4 regions of the Pseudomonas sp. PKS genome follow, and region 3 is predicted to be linked to each of the others. Evidence: predicted binding sites of a transcription regulator. Region 3 holds the regulator's gene; each other region holds the start of a gene.
What was found. The regulator FliA, encoded in region 3, starts transcription of late flagellar genes. The targets are predictions, from matches to a motif close to CTAAAGTTTNNNNNNNNNNNGCCGNTAA.
Positions count from the first base shown of each region.

Region 1: the regulator FliA is predicted to act here: its motif matches at 3,104-3,131, upstream of ABOA88_RS00800 (methyl-accepting chemotaxis protein).
Region 2: the regulator FliA is predicted to act here: its motif matches at 2,716-2,743, upstream of ABOA88_RS20370 (flagellar protein MotY).
Region 4: the regulator FliA is predicted to act here: its motif matches at 3,719-3,746, upstream of flgM (flagellar biosynthesis anti-sigma factor FlgM).

Region 1 is NZ_JBEGDO010000001.1:169,322-175,143, forward strand. Features, by position in the region: gene ABOA88_RS00790 (AAA family ATPase) at 51-602, opposite strand; gene pnuC (nicotinamide riboside transporter PnuC) at 599-1,165, opposite strand; gene ABOA88_RS00800 (methyl-accepting chemotaxis protein) at 1,325-2,959, opposite strand; gene ABOA88_RS00805 (undecaprenyl-diphosphate phosphatase) at 3,259-4,089, shown strand; gene ABOA88_RS00810 (DUF1294 domain-containing protein) at 4,091-4,543, shown strand; gene ABOA88_RS00815 (MmcQ/YjbR family DNA-binding protein) at 4,578-4,940, opposite strand; gene ABOA88_RS00820 (LysR substrate-binding domain-containing protein) at 4,933-5,822, opposite strand, start outside.
Region 2 is NZ_JBEGDO010000025.1:6,678-12,499, reverse strand. Features, by position in the region: gene ABOA88_RS20380 (hypothetical protein) at 1-298, shown strand, start outside; gene ABOA88_RS20375 (argininosuccinate synthase) at 356-1,573, opposite strand; gene ABOA88_RS20370 (flagellar protein MotY) at 1,702-2,679, opposite strand; gene pyrC (dihydroorotase) at 2,810-3,856, shown strand; gene rnt (ribonuclease T) at 3,913-4,524, shown strand; gene ABOA88_RS20355 (peroxiredoxin) at 4,586-5,188, opposite strand; gene ABOA88_RS20350 (bacterioferritin-associated ferredoxin) at 5,402-5,623, shown strand.
Region 3 is NZ_JBEGDO010000006.1:242,380-248,201, reverse strand. Features, by position in the region: gene flhF (flagellar biosynthesis protein FlhF) at 1-813, shown strand, start outside; gene fleN (flagellar synthesis regulator FleN) at 902-1,735, shown strand; gene fliA (RNA polymerase sigma factor FliA) at 1,732-2,472, shown strand; gene ABOA88_RS09270 (chemotaxis response regulator CheY) at 2,577-2,951, shown strand; gene ABOA88_RS09265 (protein phosphatase CheZ) at 2,970-3,758, shown strand; gene ABOA88_RS09260 (chemotaxis protein CheA) at 3,771-5,822, shown strand, end outside.
Region 4 is NZ_JBEGDO010000029.1:38,830-44,651, forward strand. Features, by position in the region: gene flgC (flagellar basal body rod protein FlgC) at 1-349, opposite strand, end outside; gene flgB (flagellar basal body rod protein FlgB) at 352-759, opposite strand; gene cheR (protein-glutamate O-methyltransferase CheR) at 972-1,799, opposite strand; gene ABOA88_RS21870 (chemotaxis protein CheV) at 1,851-2,780, opposite strand; gene flgA (flagellar basal body P-ring formation chaperone FlgA) at 2,844-3,596, shown strand; gene flgM (flagellar biosynthesis anti-sigma factor FlgM) at 3,783-4,091, shown strand; gene ABOA88_RS21885 (flagella synthesis protein FlgN) at 4,138-4,605, shown strand; gene ABOA88_RS21890 (flagellar brake protein) at 4,686-5,429, shown strand; gene ABOA88_RS21895 (MFS transporter) at 5,508-5,822, opposite strand, start outside.

The DNA of each region.
Region 1 (5,822 bases), on a different contig from region 3:
GGAAAGCCCTAGAATTCGGGGACTACCGCCCCGAGGTGTGTGTCAGGTCCTTAACACTCGGTGGGGCAGTTGGGGGATTTTCCCTCCAGCAGGCGTTGCACCGCGTTCAGGGCTGCCGCGCTTCTTTGCGGCCATACTCCGCCGATGATCTGCACCGGCTGACGATGACGTTCCAGCCAGGCCAGACTGTCGTCGAAGAACCGCTGGCGGTCATTGAGATCGGGCTGGCTGCGCTGGCCATCGTCTACCCAGCCGACGCCTTGGGGACTGAGCAACAGGTGCAGGTCATAGTGACGTGCAAGCAAAGTCTGTTCCAGCCAGGGCGGGCAGTCATCGAACAGGGCATGACTCCACAGCATGTTGCTGAGCAGATGGGTGTCGAGGATCAAGAGCTCCGGCGCCAGCTGACGGGCCTGGTCTTCCCAGGCCAGTTGCCCCTGGGCGATGGTGGGGATGTCGGCGTAACAGGTGTCACGCTGCTCCTGGTCGATGAAATGGCGTACGTACTCGCTGACGACCACGCCACCGAAATGCGCCTGGATTTCCCCACTGAGCCAGCTCTTGCCGCTGGACTCCGGGCCACACAGCACCACGACCTTCATGCCGCCACCAGCGCCGGATCGCGCCGCCATTCCTGCCAGCCACGTAGGGCGATCAGGGTGAACAGCGCATAGAGTGCGGCGGTCAGGTACAGGCCTTTGTAGAGGAACAGGCCAACGAAGATCACGTCCAGCACCACCCACAATGCCCAGCATTGCAGGCGCTTTTGCGCCATCCACCACTGCGCCACCAGGCTGAAACCCGTCAGTGCGGCATCCAGCCAGGGCTGGGCGGCGTCAGTCCAGTGCGCCATCGCCGCCCCAAGACCCAGACTTGCCAGCAGGCCGATTCCAAGGTCTGTGAACATCGGCCCAGCGGCCAGGCTGGACACCTGGCGGGCGTCCTCGACGCGCTCCGGGCGCGTCCATTGCCACCAGCCGTACAACTGCAGTACGGCATAGACCAGTTGCAGGAGCATGTCGGAATACAGCTTCACCTCATAGAAGATCCAGCTGTAGAGCAGCACCATCACCAAGCCGATCGGCCAGCACCACGGGTTCTGCTTGACCGTGAGCCACACGGCGATGACGCCGAGCACGGCGGCGAAGAGTTCGAGGCCGGACATCGGCGATCCTTTGGGAGTGGGAAGGGCGCGATTGTAGCCTGTGGGATAGGGAAGCTGTAGGCCCATTCGCGGGTAAACCGCTCCACTGGCTCTGCGGTGTCCTGAATGCACCGGTTTGGCTGTGGGAGCGGGTTCCCCCGCAAACTCATGGGAGGCCTGTCAGACCTTGAACTGGCGCAACAGCTGTTCCAGGTCCTCGCTCAAGCGTGCCAGCGAGGCCCCCGCGTCGCTGGACTGACGCGCCGCCTCGGCGGTCTGCTGGGACAACCCGGCGGTATCGAGCACGTTGCGGTTGATTTCTTCGACCACGTGGGCCTGCTGCAAGGTCGCACTGGCGATCGAGGCGTTGAGCGCGGTGAGGTTGTTCAACGCCTGGCTGATCGCATCCAGGCTGGTGCCGGCCTCGCGGGCCTGCTGGACGGTCTGGCGCGAGGCCTCGCTGCTGGTGTCGATGGCCTTGACGGCTGCTTCCGACTGGCTTTGCAGGTGCTCGATCATGGTATGGATCTCGGCGGTCGACTGGGCGGTGCGCTGAGCCAGCAGTCGCACTTCGTCGGCGACCACGGCAAAACCTCGGCCCTGTTCACCCGCCCGGGCCGCCTCGATGGCGGCATTGAGGGCTAGCAGGTTGGTCTGCTCGGCGATGGAGCGGATCACTTCCAGTACGCCGCCGATCCGGGTGCTGTGCCCGGCCAGTTCGCGGATCACCTGCACCGCCTGGTCGATGGTGCTCGACAGTCGGTCGATCTGCTGCAGGCTACCGTGGATGGCCTGCTGGCCATGATCGACCTGCACTTGGGCCGCGTGCATCTCGTTGGCCGCTTGTTCGGCGGTCTTGGCGACGTCTTGGACCGCATAAGTGACTTCGTTGACGGCGGTGGCCACCTGGTCCATCTGCAACGATTGCTGGACGCTGTGCGCCTGGGCCTGGCCCGCATTGTCACCGACGTGGCTGGCGGACTGGGCCAGGGCATGGGCCGCGCCTTGCAACTGGCCGACCACACCCTGCAGCTTGCCGTTGAAGCGGTTGAAGTGTTCGCCCAGGTGCGTGAGTTCGTCTCGACCGTGGGTATCCAGGCGCCGAGTCAGGTCGCTTTCACCGCTGGCGATGTTGCCCATGGCTTGCACAGCATCCTGCAACGGACGGGCAATGCTGCGGGCGATCAACAGCACCAGCAGGGCCATCAGCATGGCGATGCCCAGGCCCAGCAGGGAGGCATCGCGTACTTGGCGGGCGAACTCGGCTTGAACGTCGTCGATATAGACACCCGAGCCGATGATCCAGCCCCAGGGTTTGAACAACTGGATGTAGGAGGTCTTGGCCACCGGTTCGCTGGCGCCGGGTTTGGGCCAGCGGTAGTTGACCGAGCCTGCGTCCTGGCTGCGGGCGAGGGCGACCATTTCGTTGAAGACGGCAAAGCCGTCGGGGTCGCGGATGGCGGAGAGGTCTTGGCCGTCGAGCTTGGGGTTGGTCGGATGCATGATCATCTTCGGCCCCAGGTCGTTGATCCAGAAGTAGTCATCCTTGTCGTAGCGCAGGCCGCGTACCACCTGTAGCGCTTGTTGTTGGGCTGCCTCACGGCTGAGCGTGCCGGCGGCTTCCAGGCCTTGGTAGTAGGCCAGCACTCCGGCCGCGGTCTGTACCACGTGCTGGGTCTTCTGGGCCTTGGCCTGATACAGGTCGCCGTGGAGCTGGCGCAGCATCAGCAGCCCCAGGATCACCAGCATGGCCACCGCTACCAGCAAGATCAGCGACAGGCGCCGGCTGATCGACATCGACCTCAAGGTCTTCATGAAAGGTACTCCCGCATTGTTCTTGTTATCAGGCGCATCCAAGCATGCTTTGCGCATCGCGACACACTCGACCAAGGGCTAAGTGCCGGAAGAGGCGTTTCGTGTCGCATGCCGCGCGAGCGATTGACAAGCGCCTCTGATAGGATTTCGGCCGCGCAAGATGAAACCTTTAGGTATCGGCGTTTTTCCACTGGCAATGCGGGCTGTAGTCGCTGTAAAACGGCCGGGCCTTTCGCGGTAATCATTAAGCAAATCAAGTACAAGGGGCCAGCCAGGAGCTGCGCTCCATCGGGGGAATGATGGATTTTTGGAGTGCCTTGCAGGCAATCATCTTAGGCGTGGTCGAAGGGTTGACGGAGTTCCTGCCGATCTCCAGCACGGGGCACCAGATCATCGTCGCCGATCTGATCGACTTCGGCGGCGAGCGCGCCATGGCGTTCAACATCATCATCCAGCTTGGCGCGATCCTGGCCGTGGTCTGGGAGTTTCGCCGCAAGATCTTCGATGTGGTCCTTGGGTTGCAGAGCCAGCCCCAGGCGCGTCGTTTTACTGCCAACCTGCTGATCGCCTTCTTCCCAGCGGTGGTGCTGGGCGTGCTGTTCGCCGACCTGATCCATGAATACCTGTTCAACCCGATCACCGTGGCAGCAGCCCTGGTGGTTGGCGGGGTGATCATGCTCTGGGCGGAGCGGCGCGACCACCGCATCGAGGTCGACCATGTCGATGACATGCGCTGGAGTCACGCCTTGAGGATCGGCCTTGTCCAGTGCCTGGCAATGATTCCTGGGACTTCGCGCTCGGGCTCGACCATCATCGGCGGCCTGTTGTTCGGCCTGTCGCGCAAAGCCGCGACCGAGTTCTCGTTCTTCCTGGCCATGCCGACCATGGTCGGGGCCGCAGTCTATTCGGGCTATAAGTACCGTGACCTGTTCCAGCCTGGCGATCTGCCGGTGTTCGCCATCGGCTTCGTGGTCTCGTTCATCTTCGCCATGATCGCCGTAAGGGGCCTGCTGAAGTTCATCGCCAACCACAGTTATGCGGCATTTGCCTGGTATCGCATTGTTTTCGGCTTGCTGATCCTGGCGACCTGGCAGTTTGGCTGGGTCAACTGGGCCACGGCGCACGGCTGAGATGGCCCGTTCGCACACTGTACCTCGGCGTGGCGGCAGCCGCGCCCAGGAGGGCGTACGCAATGTGCGCCTGAAGTTGCTGGCGCTGGCCGGGCTGTGCCTGCTGCCGGCACTGGGTGCCGCGCAGATGGCCTTCAGCGGGCAGTCCTGGGTGCCATTGGTGGTGTATCCGCTGGCGAGCCTGGTCAGCCTGTTGCTCTACTGGCAGGACAAACAGCAAGCCCGCACCCAGGCCTGGCGGACGCCCGAGAAGGTCCTGCACGCCAGCGAGCTATGCGGTGGCTGGCCCGGCGCGCTGGTGGCCCAGCAGTTGTTTCGACACAAGACCCGCAAGGTGTCCTACCAGGCGACGTTCTGGGGCATCGTGATGCTGCACCAGGCGTTCTGGGTCGACCATTTGCTGCTCGGTGGCCGCTGGCTGGGCGGCGCACTCGACTTCCTGACCGGCAATTGATGTCGAGGTGGCAATGGCCGCCCCGACGTATCTGTCACCCTTGCAACAGCCCAACCTGCAGCCGCTTGGGCAACCGCTTTACCACCAATTGGTGTGAGCGCTGCAGCAGGTCGCACAACTCCTCGCGCCCCATAGGATAGGGTGGGACCATGCTGATCCAGCGCGCCCGTGCAAGATAAGGCGCCGGACGGATGCCGGGGCGGTCGCAATAGCCCAGGAACAGCTCATCGGCCACCTTGAACGACAACCCCGCGCCTGCGAGGTCTAGCACCGCGAACATCTTGTTGTCCGCGACCGAGAACACCCGTACGCCGCCCCATTTGTAGTCCTCCCGGGCACCGGGCAAGCTCAGGCAGAACGCTGCCACCTGCTCCGGTGTCATCCGCCGCTCAGACATACCGCTCTCCACAGGCTTCGAACGAAGCCGCCAGATGATCGATCCACACCCGCACCGCCGGCAGCAGACCCCGGCGATGAGGGTAGACCGCCTGCAGCCAGCCGCCAGGCAGCGACCAATCCGGCAACAGCCGCACCAGTTCGCCGCGTTCGAGTTCCTCTTCACAGAACATGCTCGGCAGGGCCGTGAACCCCAGGCCTGCCCGGACGGCTGCCTTGCGCACCAAGAAATCGTCCACCGCCAGGCGCGGTTCCAGGGCGAGCTCCTGTTGTTTTCCGCCCGGGCCGATTAGGCGCAGGTGCACCAACCGATCCGCTTCCGCCGCACCCAGCACCGGCAAACCGGCCAGTTCCGACGGCTCGCGCAAGTGGTCGGCAAAGCCCGGCGCTGCCACCAGGTGAGTTTGCGCCGGGCGCAGGCGGCGAGTGACGAGCGCCGGGTCCTCGTCACCCAAGTCACGCACGCGCAGGGCCACATCAACCCCTTCGGAAATCAGATCGACCCGCCGATTGAGCAGGACCAGGTCCAATTGCACCAACGGATACTGCTCAAGAAACCGGCTGACTACATCCGGCAGGAACGCATGGGCCAGAGCCACCGGGCACGACACCCGCAAACGCCCACGGGGTTCGCTGCTCATGCTCGCCACCGCTTCGTCCGCGGCCTCGGCCTCCAGCAGCATGGCCTGGCAATGCTGCAGGTAGCGCTCGCCCACGGCGGTGAGCTTCAGTTGTCGGGTGGTGCGCTGCAGAAGACGTGTGCCCAGGCGTTCTTCCAGCTCGGCAATGCGCCGTGACAGGCGCGACTTGGGGATGCCCAATTGGCGACCCGCGGCAGCGAAACCGCCGGCTTCGACGACGCGGGCGAAATAGAAGAGGTCAT
Region 2 (5,822 bases), on a different contig from region 3:
TCAACCTCCTCAACCGGAGACGGTAGAAAAGGCGGACACTCAGCCCCCCCTTTCATACCCCCCTGAAGACGTCTCGCCAGACAAGGCACCCTCCGAGACATCCGTGCCGGAACAGACCATGTGCATCACCCTTTCCGGCCCAGACACACGCAAGATCGTCGAAACCCACATTCTGCGTGCTCTCACCCAGCCTCACACACTCCCTCGCAGTTGGGTTCTCGAAAACCTGGATACCGGTGTTCGCATCAATCTGTCGGTCAATGTCGGGGACGCTGATGAAAAACGTGGCCAGCCCTGAAATCCAGGCAAAAAAAACCCCGGCACAAGGCCGGGGTTTTCGAGGTACTCGCAAAGGTCAGAGCAGCGAGCGCCCCTTGTTGGCGGCGATGCGCATACGCAGGGCGTTGAGCTTGATGAAGCCCGCGGCATCGGCCTGGTTGTAAGCGCCGCCATCTTCCTCGAAGGTCGCGATGTTGGCATCGAACAGCGAATCGTCCGACTTGCGACCTACGACAATCACGTTGCCCTTGTACAGTTTCAGGCGGACAACACCGTTAACGTTGGCCTGGGAAGCGTCGATCATTTGCTGCAGCATCAGACGCTCCGGGCTCCACCAGTAGCCGGTGTAGATCAGGCTGGCGTACTTCGGCATCAGCTCATCCTTCAGGTGAGCGACTTCGCGGTCCAGGGTGATCGACTCGATGGCACGGTGAGCCTTGAGCATGATGGTGCCGCCAGGGGTTTCGTAGCAACCACGGGACTTCATGCCCACGTAACGGTTCTCGACGATATCCAGGCGACCGATGCCGTTGGCACCGCCGATACGGTTAAGCTCGGCCAGTACGGTGGCGGGGGTCATCTCGACGCCGTCGATGGCGACGATGTCACCATTGCGGTAGGTCAGCTCGATGTAGGTGGCCTGATCCGGGGCGTTTTCCGGAGAGACGCTCCAGCGCCACATGTCTTCCTCGTGCTCGGTCCAGGTATCTTCCAAGACACCGCCTTCATAGGAGATGTGCAGCAGGTTGGCGTCCATCGAGTACGGCGATTTCTTCTTGCCGTGGCGCTCGATTGGAATGCCGTGCTTTTCGGCATAGTCCATCAGCTTCTCGCGGGACAGCAGATCCCACTCACGCCAGGGTGCAATGACCTTGACGCCTGGCTTGAGCGCATAGGCGCCCAGCTCGAAGCGAACCTGGTCGTTACCCTTGCCGGTGGCGCCGTGGGAAATGGCATCGGCGCCGGTTTCGTTGGCGATTTCGATCAGACGCTTGGCGATCAGCGGACGGGCGATGGAAGTACCCAGCAGGTACTCGCCTTCGTAGACGGTGTTGGCGCGGAACATCGGGAAAACGAAATCACGCACGAATTCTTCGCGCAGGTCATCGATGTAGATTTCTTTCACGCCCATCGCCTGAGCCTTGGCGCGAGCCGGTTCGACCTCTTCGCCCTGCCCCAGGTCAGCGGTGAAGGTCACCACTTCGCAGTTGTAGGTATCCTGCAGCCACTTGAGAATCACCGAAGTATCAAGGCCGCCGGAATACGCCAGTACGACCTTTTTTACGTCCGCCATGCCATCACTCCACGGGGTTGTACGGAAAGCGGTTGATTCTACCGGCCCCATTGAAATATTTACAATGGGGCGACAGCTTGTGACGACAAAGCGACAGGAACAGTCAAGACCGCGACCAGCGGTTGCATTCAGGCGGTTTTGCCCGCACGTGGGCCAGCCACGGCCGCAGCCGGGGTTGCGGGAGCGGGTGCAGCAGGCGTCGCCGGCGGTTGGCCAGCGGGCTTGTCGGCGGGTGTTTCCACGGGCTTTTCCACCGGCGCGACGCGGTCAAGCTGGATGCTCACTCGGCGGTTGCGCGCCCGGTTGGCGGCACTGTTGTTGCGCGCGAGCGGATATCGCTCACCGTGGAAGCGCACGGTGATCTGCTCCTGTGGCACGCCATGGGCCTTGAGGTAATCGGCGACCGCCAAGGCCCGGCGCCGCGATGTGTCGCGGTTGGTCAGCCGATTGCCGCTGTTGTCGGAGTGGCCATCGAGTTCTATGTGATTCACCGAAGGATCGGCCTTGAGATAATCGAGGATCACGTCCAGTCGCGCCCTGGCAGCACTGTCCAGCTCGATTCCACGGGGGAAGCTCACCTGGGTCTGGCGAATCTGGTCGAAGTTCATCGGCAGCAATTTGCTTGCGCACACCTGATAGTCACCGTAAGCCTTGGCGAAACTCACAGGCAGCACACGCACTTCCATGGGCCTGCCACCTTCGCCCGTGTAGTTGCGCACCACCGTGCTGCGACCATCGAGCAGGCCATTGATCAGTCGGCTGGCCTGGCCCTGTGACGAGGTGAACAACACCCCCGTACGACCCATGCGCACCGAGCCGAGATTGATATCACCCCGGCCTGGCTGCCAAGGCGCCGCTGCCGCCAGCAAAGTCGCGCCGCCGGCACCCAGTGCGTTGGTGTCCGAACGCAATTGGAAGATCGGCTGCTCACCGGCCCGACGCACGAACTCGCCACTGCCGAAACCGTCGATCGGCTGAACAAGGCGGCATTCGAACTGATCCCCTTCGACATTCCAGGTGACGTTCTCCACGCGAGTCTGGAAGGTCAATGCCCCGGCCGGCAGGCTGGCAAACAGGGTGAACAGGGCTAGGTAACGCTGGCGCACAGGCGGCTCCATTGATTCTGACGGCTTACCTGCAAGCTATCGGACGCGGGCAGGAAAACTTGATAGCCGTGCTCGAACGAGGGTTTTCCGGTAGCATTGGCACACGAGTTCGACCCGCCTGGAATCCCCAATGTCCGATCGCCTGACCCTCCTGCGCCCCGACGACTGGCACATCCATCTGCGCGATGGTGCCGTCCTGCCCCACACCGTTGGCGACGTGGCGCGCACCTTCGCCCGCGCCATCATCATGCCCAATCTCGTCCCACCGGTCCGCAACGCCATCGAGGCCGGTGCGTATCGTGAGCGCATCCTGGCCGCACGTCCGGCCGGCAGCCGATTCGAGCCTTTGATGGTGCTGTACCTCACGGACCGTACCAGCGCCGAGGACATCCGCGCGGCCAAGGCCAGTGGATTCGTGTATGCCGCCAAGATGTACCCGGCCGGCGCCACTACCAATTCCGACTCGGGCGTGACCAGCCTGGACAACATCACGCCAGCGCTCGAAGCCCTGGCCGAAACCGGCATGCCGCTGCTGGTGCACGGTGAGGTGACCCGCGCCGAGGTCGATGTGTTCGACCGAGAGAAGCGCTTCATCGACGAGCATCTGGTTCGCCTGGTCGAGCGCTTCCCGACCCTGAAAGTGGTGTTCGAGCACATCACCACCGCCGATGCCGCGCAGTTCGTCCTGCAGGCCCCGGCCAACGTCGGCGCGACCATCACCGCCCAACACTTGCTGTACAACCGCAACCACATGCTGGTGGGCGGTATCCGCCCGCACTTCTATTGCCTGCCGATCCTCAAGCGCAACACCCACCAGGTGGCCTTGCTGGACGCGGCCACCAGCGGTAACAGCAAGTTCTTCCTGGGGACCGACTCGGCACCGCACGCCCGTCATGCCAAGGAAGCCGCCTGCGGTTGCGCCGGCTGCTACACCGCCTATGCCGCCATCGAACTGTATGCCGAGGCGTTCGAGCAGCGTAATGCCCTGGACAAGCTCGAAGGCTTCGCCAGCCTGCACGGCCCGGCCTTCTACGGCCTGCCGGCGAACACCGACACCATTACTCTGGTACGCGAGGAGTGGACTGCCCCGGACAGCCTGCCACTGGGCGACAATACCGTGATCCCTCTGCGCGCAGGCGAGAAGCTGCGCTGGCGTCTGCTGGAGGGTCAGGCGTGAGCGAAGCGTTCTACGAAGAAGACCAGGAAGGTCAAGGCGGCGGCGCTCGCCATCCGATGGCCGAGCGTTTCCGCGGTTACCTGCCCGTCGTGGTGGACGTTGAAACCGGCGGTTTCAATAGTGCGACCGATGCCTTGCTGGAAATCGCCGCAGTCACCATCGGCATGGACGAAAAGGGCTTCCTGTTCCCTGAGCACACCTACTTCTATCGGGTCGAGCCCTTCGAAGGGGCCAACATCGAGCCGGCAGCCCTGGAGTTCACTGGCATCAAGCTGGACCACCCGCTGCGCATGGCGGTGAGCGAGGAAACGGCGCTCACCGACATCTTCCGCGGCGTGCGCAAGGCGTTGAAAGCCAATGGCTGCAAACGGGCCATCCTGGTCGGGCACAACAGCAGTTTCGACCTGAATTTCCTCAATGCCGCCGTGGCGCGCACTGACCTCAAGCGTAATCCGTTCCACCCGTTCTCCAGCTTCGACACGGCCACTCTGGCCGGCCTGGCCTACGGCCAGACCGTACTGGCACGGGCCTGCCAGAGCGCCGACATCGACTTCGACGGTCGCGAGGCCCACTCGGCCCGCTACGATACGGAGAAGACCGCCGAGCTGTTCTGCGGCATTGTCAACCGCTGGAAGGAAATGGGCGGCTGGCGCGACTTCAACGATTGAGTTCGAACCCGACGCATAAAAAAACCGGCCAAGAAGGCCGGTTTTTTTATTCGCGTGGCAATTACAGCTTGCCAGCGTTCTCGCTCAGGTAGGCAGCGACGCCTTCTGGCGAAGCGGTCATGCCTTTGTCGCCTTTCTTCCAGTTGGCCGGGCACACTTCGCCGTGCTCTTCGTGGAATTGCAGGGCGTCGACCAGGCGCAGCAGTTCGTCCATGTTACGGCCCAGAGGCAGGTCGTTGACGATCTGCGAACGGACAACGCCGTTCTTGTCGATCAGGAAGGCGCCACGGAAGGCCACGCCGCCTTCGGACTCAACGTCGTAGGCCTTGCAGATGTCGTGGGCAATGTCAGCTGCCAGGGTGTACTTGACTTGGCCGATACCGCCTTTGTCGACTGGGGTGTTACGCCAGGCGTTGTGGGTGAAGTGCGAGTCGATCGACACGCCGATCACTTCCACGCCGCGCGCCTGGAAGTCAGGGATGCGGTGATCCAGAGCGATCAGTTCGGACGGGCAGACGAAGGTGAAGTCCAGCGGGTAGAAGAATACCAGGCCGTACTTGCCTTTGATGGCCGAAGCCAGGTTGAAGCTGTCGACGATCTCGCCGTTGCCCAGTACGGCTGGAACGGTGAAGTCAGGGGCTTTTTTACCAACGAGTACGCTCATTCGTGATCTCCTGAGGGTGGTGAAATACCGATGCCTGGGTGGGCGGGGCCGCCCGGCATCCAGCAAAGGTCGCCCATCATACACGGCTTCTGGTGACAGGCCGAATCCAACCACCGGTCGCTCAAGCCCGGCGCTTGCCGAAAGTTCTTTGACACGCATTCTCATTACCATTAAGCTCCATCCCATCGAGCCTAACCAGCGATGGTCTCCCCTATGTATGTGTGTCTTTGTGTCGGCGTCACCGACGGACAGATCCGCGATGCGATCTTTGAAGGATGCTGCAGCTACAAGGAAGTCCGAACCGCCACCAATGTGGCCAGCCAGTGCGGAAAATGCGCCTGCCTTGCCAAGCAGGTAGTTCGCGAGACGTTGACCGAACTTCAGGCCAGCCAGCACGCCGCCCTGCCCTACCCTGTTGAATTCAACGCAGCCTGAAAACACCCAATCAAGAAGAGCCGGACCAAGTGTCCGGTTTTTTTATGCCCAGAATTCAAGAAGTTAGCGTTCTAACGCGGTTCACAAACATTCTTATTTCTATTAATTTTCACTTACTATTCAATAACTTAGGTTTGACAGAGGCCGTTAGCGGGATCAGACTTCTTGCATTGACACACTTCAACAAGGGCAGGAACCC
Region 3 (5,822 bases):
TTGCAGCGTATCGGCCTGTCGGGCCCGATCGCTCGCGAAGCACTGGAGCTTGCCGGCGAGATCGAAGACCCGCGCCATGCCTGGCGCATGATCCTCGCCCACCTGGCGCGGATGATCCAGGTCCCCGAGATCGAGCCGATCGAAGAGGGCGGTGTGATCGCGATGGTCGGTCCGGCCGGCATGGGCAAGACCACCACCCTGGCAAAGCTGGCGGCGCGCTATGTGCTCAAGTACGGCGCTCAGCATCTGGCGCTGGTGAGCATGGACAGTTTCCGTATTGGCGCCCAGGAGCAGCTCAAGACGTTGGGGCGCATCCTCAACGTGCCAGTCACTTATGTCGACCCGGGCCAGTCCTTGGCCCAGGCGCTCGATCCGCTGTTGCGCAAGCGCGTGGTGCTGATCGACACCGCTGGCCTGCAGGCCAGCGACCCGGCCCTGCGGCTGCAACTGGAGAGCCTCGCCGGACGCGGCATCGCCGCCAAGAACTACCTGGTACTGGCCACCACCAGCCAGAAGCAGGTGCTGACCGCTGCCTACCACAGCTACAAGCGTTGTGGCCTGGCCGGCTGCATCCTGACCAAGCTTGATGAAACGGCCAGCCTCGGCGAAGTGCTGAGCCTTGCCATCAGTCACGAATTGCCCGTGGCCTATCTGACCGATGGACCGCGCATTCCTGATGACCTGCAATTGCCGCGCAAACATCAGTTGGTCAGCCGTGCGGTCAGTGTGCAGATGCAGGACGAGCCCAGCGAAGAGGCGATGGCCGACATGTTCGCTGATCTCTACCACAACCCAGGCAAGCGTGCGGGTTGACGAATGGACAGCGCAAAGTACCTGCATCAGGAGCGTCGTGTTCAGCTCCTCATGTGGCCTGGGCCCCGAGACAAGGTAAAGAACAAACATGGGTAGCATGCATCCCGTACAGGTGATCGCCGTGACCGGCGGTAAAGGTGGCGTGGGCAAGACCAACGTTTCAGTGAACCTGTCCCTGGCGCTGGCTGAACTCGGCCGCCGGGTCATGTTGCTGGACGCCGACCTGGGCCTGGCCAATGTCGACGTCCTGCTGGGGCTGTCGCCCAAGCGCACCCTGGCCGATGTCATCGAAGGGCGCTGCGAGCTGCGCGATGTGCTGCTGCAAGGGCCTGGTGGTGTGCGCATCGTGCCGGCCGCCTCCGGTACCCAGAACATGGTGCACCTGGCGCCAGCCCAGCATGCCGGGCTGATCCAGGCGTTCAGCGAGATCGGCGACAACCTCGATGTGCTGGTGATCGATACCGCTGCGGGAATCGGGGACTCGGTGGTGAGCTTCGTGCGTGCCGCGCAGGAGGTGCTGCTGGTGGTCTGCGACGAGCCGACCTCGATCACCGATGCCTACGCCCTGATCAAGCTGCTCAACCGCGACTACGGCATGAACCGCTTCCGGGTCCTGGCCAACATGGCGCAGAGCCCGCAGGAAGGGCGCAACCTGTTTGCCAAGTTGACCAAGGTCACGGATCGCTTCCTGGACGTCGCCTTACAATACGTCGGTGCCGTGCCTTACGACGAATGTGTGCGCAAGGCGGTGCAGAAGCAGCGGGCGGTCTATGAGGCCTTCCCTCGATCCAAGTGTGCGCTGGCCTTCAAGGCCATCGCGCAGAAGGTCGACAGCTGGCCGCTGCCTGCCAACCCGCGCGGACACCTGGAGTTTTTCGTCGAGCGTCTGGTGCAGCCGACCAGCGCAGGACCGGTACTATGAATGCGAGCGGTTTCAAGATGTACAGCCGGGCGGCGCGTGATGCCCAGTATGAACTGGTCGAACGTTATGCCCCTCTGGTCAAGCGCATTGCCTACCACCTGCTGGCACGCCTGCCGGCCAACGTGCAGGTCGAGGACCTGATCCAGGCCGGTATGATCGGCCTGCTGGAAGTGGCCAACAAATACGATGCCAGCAAGGGCGCGAGCTTCGAAACCTATGCCGGTATCCGCATTCGTGGGGCCATGCTCGATGAGGTGCGCAAGGGGGATTGGGCGCCTCGTTCGGTACACCGCAACACCCGCATGGTCAGCGACGCGATACGCGCCGTGGAGGCCAGAACCGGTCGCGACGCTAAAGATCATGAAGTTGCTGCCGAACTCCAATTGAGTCTCGATGATTATTACGGGATTCTGAACGACACCCTGGGCAGTCGCCTGTTCAGCTTCGACGACCTCCTGCAGGACGGCGAGCACGAAGGGCTGCACGAGGATGGCGCCAGTGGCCTGCTGGAACCTTCGCGGGACCTGGAAGACGAGCGCTTCCAGGCCGCGTTGACCGAGGCCATCGCCAACCTGCCGGAGCGTGAGCGTCTGGTGCTGGCGCTGTACTACGACGAGGAGTTGAACCTCAAGGAAATCGGTGAGGTGCTTGGGGTCAGCGAGTCGCGTGTCAGCCAGTTGCATAGCCAGTGCGCCGCGCGCCTGCGCAGCCGTCTCGGGGAATGGCGGGCACGTTGAGTCAAGGTTCGCCACCGTCGTTGGATGTTGTACCGAATTGATTGAATGCGCGTCCGGGGGCCGGGCGCGTTTAGGACTGCTTGGAGGTCTAATTGAACAAAGATATGAAAATCCTCATCGTTGACGACTTTTCGACGATGCGGCGGATCATCAAGAACCTGTTGCGTGACCTGGGCTTCACCAACACCGAGGAGGCCGATGACGGCACCACGGCGTTGCCGATGCTGGAAAACGGCCACTACGACTTCCTCGTGACCGACTGGAACATGCCTGGCATGTCCGGTATCGACCTGTTGCGTAAGGTCCGTGCCCATGACCGCCTCAAGGGCATGCCGGTGCTGATGGTGACCGCCGAAGCCAAGCGCGACCAGATCATCGAAGCGGCCCAGGCCGGGGTAAACGGCTATGTGGTCAAGCCTTTCACCGCCCAGGTGCTCAAGGAGAAGATCGAAAAGATCTTCGAACGCGTCAACGGCTGAGTCACGTCAGGGGGCGCCATGGAGCAAATGAACACATCGTTGGGGGAGTTCGAATCGACCCTGAAGAAGCATGCCCAGGAACTGGTCCAGAGCCTTGAGCAGGGCCATTTCGGCGAGGCTGTGCAACTGATCCATCAGTTGAACCAGACCCGTGATCGTGGCCTGTACCAGGAAGTCGGCAAGCTCACCCGCGAATTGCACAGTGCAATCGTCAGCTTCCAGATCGACCCGCGCATGCCGCAGGCCGAGGAAGTGTCGCAGATCACCGACGCCACCGAGCGCTTGTCCTACGTGGTCAAGCTCACCGAAGGCGCGGCCAACCGCACCATGGACCTGGTGGAGGCGAGCACGCCGCTGCTCAACGATCTGCAGGCCGAGGCCCAGAACCTGAGCGTCGACTGGCAGCGCTTCATGCGTCGTGAAGTCGCAGCGCCGGAGTTTCGCGACCTGGTCAAGCGCGTCGACAGTTTCCTGACGCAAAGCGCCGAGGGGAGCCGCAAAGTCGCCGGCCATCTCAACGACATTCTCCTGGCCCAGGACTATCAAGACCTCACCGGCCAGGTGATCAAACGGGTGACCGCACTGGTCACCGAAGTCGAAAGCAATCTGCTCAAGCTCGTGCTGATGGCCAGCCAGGTCGACCGTTTTGCCGGTATCGAACATGACCACCAGCAGCTGCGTGCTGAAAAAGATCAAGAAAAACATCCGACTCGGGGTGAAGGTCCGCAGATTCATGCCGATAAGCGTGAAGATGTCGTGTCCGGTCAGGACGACGTCGACGATTTGCTGTCCAGCCTGGGTTTTTAGGGAGCACGTTCAATGAGCTTCGGCGCCGATGAAGAAATCCTCCAGGATTTCCTGGTAGAGGCCGGCGAAATCCTCGAGCAACTGTCCGAGCAATTGGTCGAGCTGGAAAGCCGACCAGAAGATGCGGACCTGCTCAATGCGATCTTCCGCGGTTTTCACACTGTAAAAGGGGGCGCCGGCTTCCTTCAGCTCAATGAGCTGGTGGAGTGCTGCCATATCGCCGAGAACGTGTTCGACATCCTGCGCAAAGGTGAGCGCCGGGTCGACGCGGAATTGATGGATGTGGTGCTCGAGGCACTGGATACGGTCAACAGCATGTTTGGCCAGGTTCGCGAGCGCAGCGACATTACTCCGGCCACGCCGGAGCTGCTGGCCGCACTGTCGCGTCTGGCCGAGCCGGCCGGTGCCGAGGCCCCAGCGCCTATGCCCCAGGCTCCAGCCGTCGCCGAAGCCGAGCCTGCCGTCGAGCCCGATATCACCGACAGCGAGTTCGAACAACTGCTCGACTCGCTCGATGCGGTGAAGGCCCAGGCCGAGGCTACTGAACAGCTGCAGGGTGAGGCCGCGGGCAGCGACAGCGACGAGATCACCGACGCCGAGTTCGAGTCGCTGCTCGATCAGTTGCACGGCAAAGGCCAGTTCTCTGCCCAGACGCCTGCGCCTGTGTCGGCTGACAGCGTCGCGGCGCCGAGCAGCGATGAAATCACCGACGATGAATTCGAAGCGTTGCTCGATCAGTTGCACGGCAAGGGCACTTTCGCCGCCGATGCGCTGCCCGGCGCCACGGCTCAGGCACCTGCGTCGGTCGAGGCAGGGGCCCAAAGTGGGGACATCACCGAGCACGAGTTCGAAGCCTTGCTTGATCAGTTGCACGGCAAAGGCAAGTTCTCCAGTGACGCGGCCGTGGCTACGCCTGAGGCCGTGGCTGCCACCGCCTCTGCCGTGGCCAAGGTCGACAGCAAGCCTGTCGCCAAGCCTGAAGCGGCACCGGTGGCCAAGCCTGCAGTTGCCAAACCGGCCGCGCCGGCCCGCGCAGCAGCCCCTGCCGCCGAAAAACCGACGGCCAGCGAAGCGGAAACCACCGTACGGGTCGACACCGCGCGCCTGGACGAAATCATGAACATGGTCGGCGAACTGGTGCTGGTGCGTAACCGCCTGGTACGCCTGGGGCTGAACAGCGGCGATGAGGCCATGTCCAAGGCCGTGTCCAACCTCGACGTGGTCACCGCCGACCTGCAGACCGCGGTCATGAAGACCCGCATGCAGCCGATCAAGAAGGTCTTCGGTCGCTTCCCGCGCCTGGTTCGCGACCTGGCCCGCCAGCTCAAGAAGGAAATCAACCTGGAGCTGGTCGGTGAGGAAACCGACCTGGACAAGAACCTGGTCGAGGCCCTGGCCGACCCGCTGGTGCACTTGGTGCGCAACGCGGTCGACCATGGCATCGAAATGCCTGAAGAGCGCGAGACCTCCGGCAAGGCGCGCACCGGGCGGGTGGTGTTGTCGGCCGAGCAGGAAGGTGACCACATCCTGCTGTCGATCTCCGACGACGGCAAGGGCATGGACCCCAACATCCTGCGTGCCAAGGCTGTCGAAAAGGGCCTGATGGACAAGGATGCTGCCGATCGCCTGAGCGAATCCGATTGCTACAACCTGATCTTCGCCCCGGGCTTCTCGACCAAGACCGAGATCTCCGACGTGTCCGGTCGCGGTGTGGGCATGGACGTGGTCAAGACCAAGATCTCCCAGCTCAACGGCTCGATCAACATCTTCTCGGCCAAGGGCCAGGGTTCGAAGATCGTCATCAAGGTGCCGTTGACGCTGGCGATCATGCCGACCCTGATGGTGATGCTGGGCAACCAGGCGTTCGCCTTCCCGCTGGTCAACGTCAACGAGATCTTCCACCTGGACCTGTCGCGCACCAACGTGGTCGACGGCCAGGAGGTCGTGATCGTCCGTGACAAGGCGCTGCCGCTGTTCTACCTCAAGCGTTGGCTGGTCCAGGACCAGGTGCACGAGGAGCAGCGCGAAGGCCATGTGGTGATCCTGTCGGTCGGTACCCAGCGT
Region 4 (5,822 bases), on a different contig from region 3:
CAGCCATCTCCTCCACCACATTGACATTGGGGTAGTAGACGTAGCCGTCCTTGTTCGCCGCCGGATGATTGGGCTCGTAGCGCGCCTCAAGGTTGCTCTGGTCCTCGACGATGCCCATCACCTGCACACCCTGCCCCGCTTCGCCCTGATCCTGGAACAGCGACTGGCCAGCGCCGTTCTGGGCCTGCTGGAATGTGGTGGCGAATACCGGATGGCGCGCGCGATAGGTCTGGTCGATGCTCGAGGAAACGGTCTCGGCGTTGGCGATGTTGGAAGCGACGGTATTGAGGCGAGTGTTCTGCGCGCTCATGCCGCTACCGGCGATATTGAAGACACTGGCAAGGGACATGGTCACTCTCCACGCAGGGCCGAAACCAGCCCTTTGAATTTGCTGTTGAGCAGGGTGAAGCTGGCCTGGAAGCCGATGGCGTTCTCTGCGTAGTTGGACTGCTCGATCTGGGCGTCCACGGTGTTCTGGTCGATCGACGGCTGCATCGGCGTGCGGTACTTGAGGGTATCGTCGCCCATGGCCAGGCCTTCGGCCTCGATGTGGCGGCTATTGGTGCGATCCAGGGCAATGCGCCCCTTCTGCTGCTTGTCGGCTTCGGCGGCGAGCACCGCCGAGAAATCCATGTCACGCGCCTTGTAGTTAGGCGTGTCGGCGTTGGCGATGTTGTTGGCCAGAACCTCGGCGCGCTGGGCGCGGAAGCTCAATGCCTGCTCATGGATGCCGAGCGCCTTGTCGAAGCTGATGCTCATGTCTGGGAAACCTTCGAAGGTTGACCGGAAGAATCGTGAGCAAGCTAGAGCAAGGTTTGTGCCAAGCGATAAAGCCCCAGTAAAACCGGGCATTGAGGCCCTGCTTGCCGGCGGCAATGCCAGAAAAGCGGCAATGGTTTACCGCTTGGCGTCAGCAAAGCGGCAATGGGTACCGGCAAAAAAAGGGGCCGCGATGCGGCCCCTGTCTGGGTTTATTTAGCCTGGTAGATGATCCCCGGGCTGCACTGGACCATCTGGTAGTGGTCCGGCAACCCGTTGAGCGCCTCGGAAGCCCCAAGGAACAGGTACCCGCCCGGCTTGAGCGTGCTGTGGATGCGCATGAGGATGTCTTTCTTGACCTGGGCCGAGAAGTAGATCAGCACGTTGCGGCAGAACACGATGTCGAACTTGCCCAGCGCCGCGTAGCTGTCGAGCAGGTTGAAGGATCGGAACTCGACCCGACTGCGGATCGGCGCCTTGACCGCCCAACGGCCCGGCCCCTTGGTGTCGAAGTAGCGCTGCAGGCGCTCCTGGGACAAGCCACGACCAATGGCCAGGCTGTCGTATTCGCCGGTCTTGCAGTTGGTCAGCATCGACCCGGACAAGTCGGTGGCAACGATCTGCGCGCCCATCTTCAACTGCCCCAGGTTGCTACGCTCGAACTCGTCGATGGCCATGGAGATCGAATACGGCTCTTGCCCCGAGGAGCATGCCGCTGACCAGATCCGCAGACGCTGACCCGGGTTGTTCTTGATGAACTCCGGAATCACCTTGTTCTTGAGCACCTCGAACGGATAGGTGTCGCGGAACCACAGGGTTTCGTTGGTCGTCATCGCATCGACCACCTGCTCACGCAACCCGCTGCGCGGCTGGCTCTGAATTCGCTGCACCAGCTCACCGAGCGACTTGATGCCCTGCTGCTCCATCAGCTTGTTGAGACGGCTGGAGACCAGGTATTGCTTATTCTCGCCCAGCAAGATGCCACAGGCTTTCTCCAGGAAGACCCGGAACTGTTCAAAATCCAAATTACCCGTAGACAATGCTGCCGCCTCTTTCAAATCCCTGGTGCCAGGGGTTGCCCCCCGGCCGTTTCAATGCGTTGCCTTGATCCGATCGACCACCCGCTGAGCCAGGTCGTCCGGCTTGAACTTGGCCAGGAAGTCGTCGGCGCCGACCTTCTTGACCATGGCCTGGTTGAAGACCCCGGACAGCGAAGTATGCAGGAGGATGTGCAACTTTTGCATGCGAGGATCGCTGCGAATCTCCGCGGTCAGGGTATAGCCATCCATCTCCGGCATTTCGATGTCGGAGATCATCATCAGGAACTCCTCTTCCGGACGCTTGCCCTCTTCCACCAGTTTGTTCAGGTAGTCCAAGGCCTGGCGACCATCGTTGAGGGCCACTACCTCCACCCCCACCGACTGCAGGCAACGACTGACCTGCTTGCGCGCCACCGATGAATCATCGACGGTCAGCACTCGCAGCATCATCGCCTTGTCCTGCACCTCGGCATCGACCACACCCACGGACACTTCCTCTGACGATGGCGACACTTCGGCAAGGACTTTCTCTACGTCGATGACCTCCACCATCCGCCCGTCCACACGGGTGACAGCGGTCAGGTAGTGATCACGACCGGTCCCCTTGGGTGGCGGATGAATCTCCTCCCAGTTCATGTTGACGATGCGCTCGACCGAATGCACCAGGAAGCCTTGGGTCTTGGTGTTGTACTCGGTGATGATCACGAAACTGTTGCGCGTCTCTTCCTGCAGACCCGGCAAGCCGGTCGCCATCGACAGGTCGAGGATGGGGATGGTCGCACCGCGAATGTTGGCCACCCCACGCACCACCGGGTGGGACTTGGGCAACAACGTCAGCTCCGGGCACTGCAATACTTCCCGAACCTTGAACACGTTAATGCCATAGAGCTGCTCGCCATTGAGGCGGAACAGCAACAGCTCCAGACGATTCTGCCCCACCAGTTGCGTGCGCTGGTTGACCGAATCCATGACTCCAGCCATGCCAGACTCCTCTAGTTTTCGCCCGTGAACCGAGTCGGCACGGGCTTTGCTTTTTTGAGCGCCATGTACACGAAAACGACAGTTTACCGACGCCTGACGCGCCTGATGACCGGCTCGCTGATGGCGCTATGCCTGCTGACCTCCGGCACACGCGTGCTGGCCGATGCGGTTACCTTGCCTGAACAACTTATCGGCGTCACCCAGGGGTTTCTTGAATTCACCGTGGAGGATTATCTGGCCACCAGCCAGACTACTGGTCGCTACGAGATCCAGGTCAACCCGCTCGACCCGCGCCTGCGCATGCCGCTGTGCAGTCAGCAACTGGACGCTTCGCTTGAAAGTCCGGCACAGCCCCTGGGCAGGGTCACGGTGCGGGTACGCTGCAACGGCAGCGCGCCCTGGACCGTGTTCGTCCCGGCTCAGGTAAAGCTGTTTCGCGAGGTGGTGGTGATGACCCGCCCGCTCAGGCGCGAGAGCGTGATCGGCGAAGGCGATGTCAACCTGCGCGAGCGCGACGTAGGCACGCTCAACCAGGGCTTTCTCACAAGCCTGGAACAGGCCGTGGGCATGAAGCTGCTGCGCCCGACGGTGCTCGACCAGGTCCTGACGCCCCAGCATCTGGAGCAGGCCGAGGTGGTACGCAAGGGCGATCATGTGGTGATCACGGCCCGCAGCGGCAGCCTGAGCGTGCGCATGCCTGGCGAGGCCTTGAGCAAAGGCGGGCTCTCCGAGCAGATTCGCGTGCGCAACCTGAACTCCAAGCGCGTGGTCAAGGCACGGGTGATTGGGCCTGGACAGGTAGAGGTGGCCATGTAAGGCATTTGCGGCGCCCTGCCAAGCAGGACAGGATAAAAACTAGCGACGGGGAACGGGTTTTCCTAAACTGTGTCAGAAAACGGGTCATGCGCGCTTGCCGACAGGTGGCGATACATTCGTGCCTAAAGTTTTTTTCGGGTTGGCCGAAAACAGGGCAAGCGTCCAAATTCCCAGAGGTTTCTGATCATGGTCATCGACTTCAGTCGTTTGAATAATTCTCCGTCCGTCACGGGCGGCGTTCGCAGCAATACCGCGACCGGTAACGCCCCGAAAGCCGGCGAAACCAACGAAGCGCCACAGCCTGCCAGCGGAGAAGCGGTACACCTCAGCCAAGAGGCCCAGCAGTTGCAGAAGATCAGCGATAAGCTGCGCGACCAGCCGGAAGTCAACAGCGCCCGCGTGGCCCAGTTGAAACAGGCGATCGCCGACGGCAGCTATCAGGTCGATGCCGGCCGGGTCGCCAGCAAACTGCTTGATTTCGAAGCCCAGCGCTAACCCTCCGGGGCGCTGACTTCAAGGACGCAAGAGCCAAGAGCCAGCCATGCACGACACCACTTTGCTGCAACTGATCGAAGACGACATCGCGCCCACGCAGGAACTGCTCGAACTGCTTCAGAAAGAAGCCGTCGCCCTGCATGGCCGGGACATGCAGGTGCTGGAGAACATCCTGGCACGCAAGCAGTCCCTGATCGTCCTGCTCGAGCAGCAAGGTATGCGGCGCAACCAACTGCTGGTCGGCCTGGGCTTCTCTGCCGACCGGGCCGGCGTGCAGGCCCTGGCCGCGCAATCCTCCCTGGGCGAGGTCATGCTGCAACAACTCGAAGTACTCACCCAGTTGATGGACGCCTGCCAGAAGGTCAACGAGACCAACGGCCGGATCATCCAGTTGCAACAACACGCCACGGCCAATCAGATCAGAATCCTCATGGGTGGCGATTCTCCGTCGCTCTATGACAGCCGTGGCGCCACCTCGCCTATGGCCAAGGCCCGCGCCATCAGCCAAGTGTGATTATTTCTATCAAGGCACGGTACATACTGGCAAAATGCCGTTACTTGCGTGTGTCGTTTTTGCCTGGAGATTGATTACCCGTGTTCAATGCATCCGATGCTCCCCAGCCACCCAAGGTGCTCACCACGCCTTTGGAAATCGCAGCCAATCTGCGCCAATTGCTGGATAGCCACGATCCGCTGATCATTACCTTCCCTGAGCGCAGCCAGCGGTTCCAGAGCTACGTCGTGCATGTGGACCGTGACGCCAACACCGTGGCGCTGGACGAAATGATCCCTCGCGACGGTGAAAAGTACATCGAGAATGGCGAACCCTTCCGCATCGAAGGTTTCCATGATGGCGTGCGCATCGCCTGGGAATGCAACACCGCGACCACCATCACCGAGATCGATGGCCATCGCTGCTACCGTGCTCCCCTGCCAACCGAGATGACCTACCACCAGCGCCGCAACGCCTTCCGGGCCGCGCTCAAGCTGTCGCAACTGGTCGATATCGTGCTCGACGGTGAACGACTCAAGGGCAAGGGCGCCCTGCGCGGCAAATTGCTGGACATCTCCGCCACAGGCTGCAAGCTGCGTTTTGAAGGCAACATCGAAGAGCGCCTGCAACTGGGTGAGGTGTACGAGCGCTTCGCCGCCAGCAATCCGCTGGGCATGTCGCAGGCGATGGTAGAACTGCGTCACCTGCACTTCGAAGAGCGCCTGAACACCACCTTCGCTGGCGTGCGCTTCCACAACCTCAATGGCCAGATGCAGCGCAAGATCGAGAGCTTCGTCTACCAATTGCAGCGCGAGGCACGACGCTTCGACAAAGACGACTATTGAGTGTCGAACGCCCCATGAGAAACGCCACCTATCGGGTGGCGTTTTTCATTGCATTGCAGCCTGCTTGAAGACCAGTGCTCACACCGACTTGTCGACCTCGGCGTGGGGCACTCCCGTATCTTCCCGGGGCTTTTGCTCCTCGGCTTCGGTGTCTTCGGCCGCCACCGGCGCTTGCATCATATCCTGCACGGTCTGCTCATCGACCCGAGGGTCCAGCGCTGCCGACAAGGGCGAGCCCGCCGCTGGCATGGCCACGTGGCCCAGCGGCGCGTCCTGCACTTGATGCAGGCCGGTGACCGCCTTCGGCCGGATCCGCCACACCAGCACCAAGGCGAAGAACAGGAAGAAGGCATAGAGCATTTGCGGCCCCAGAACCTTCATCAGCACACCCGC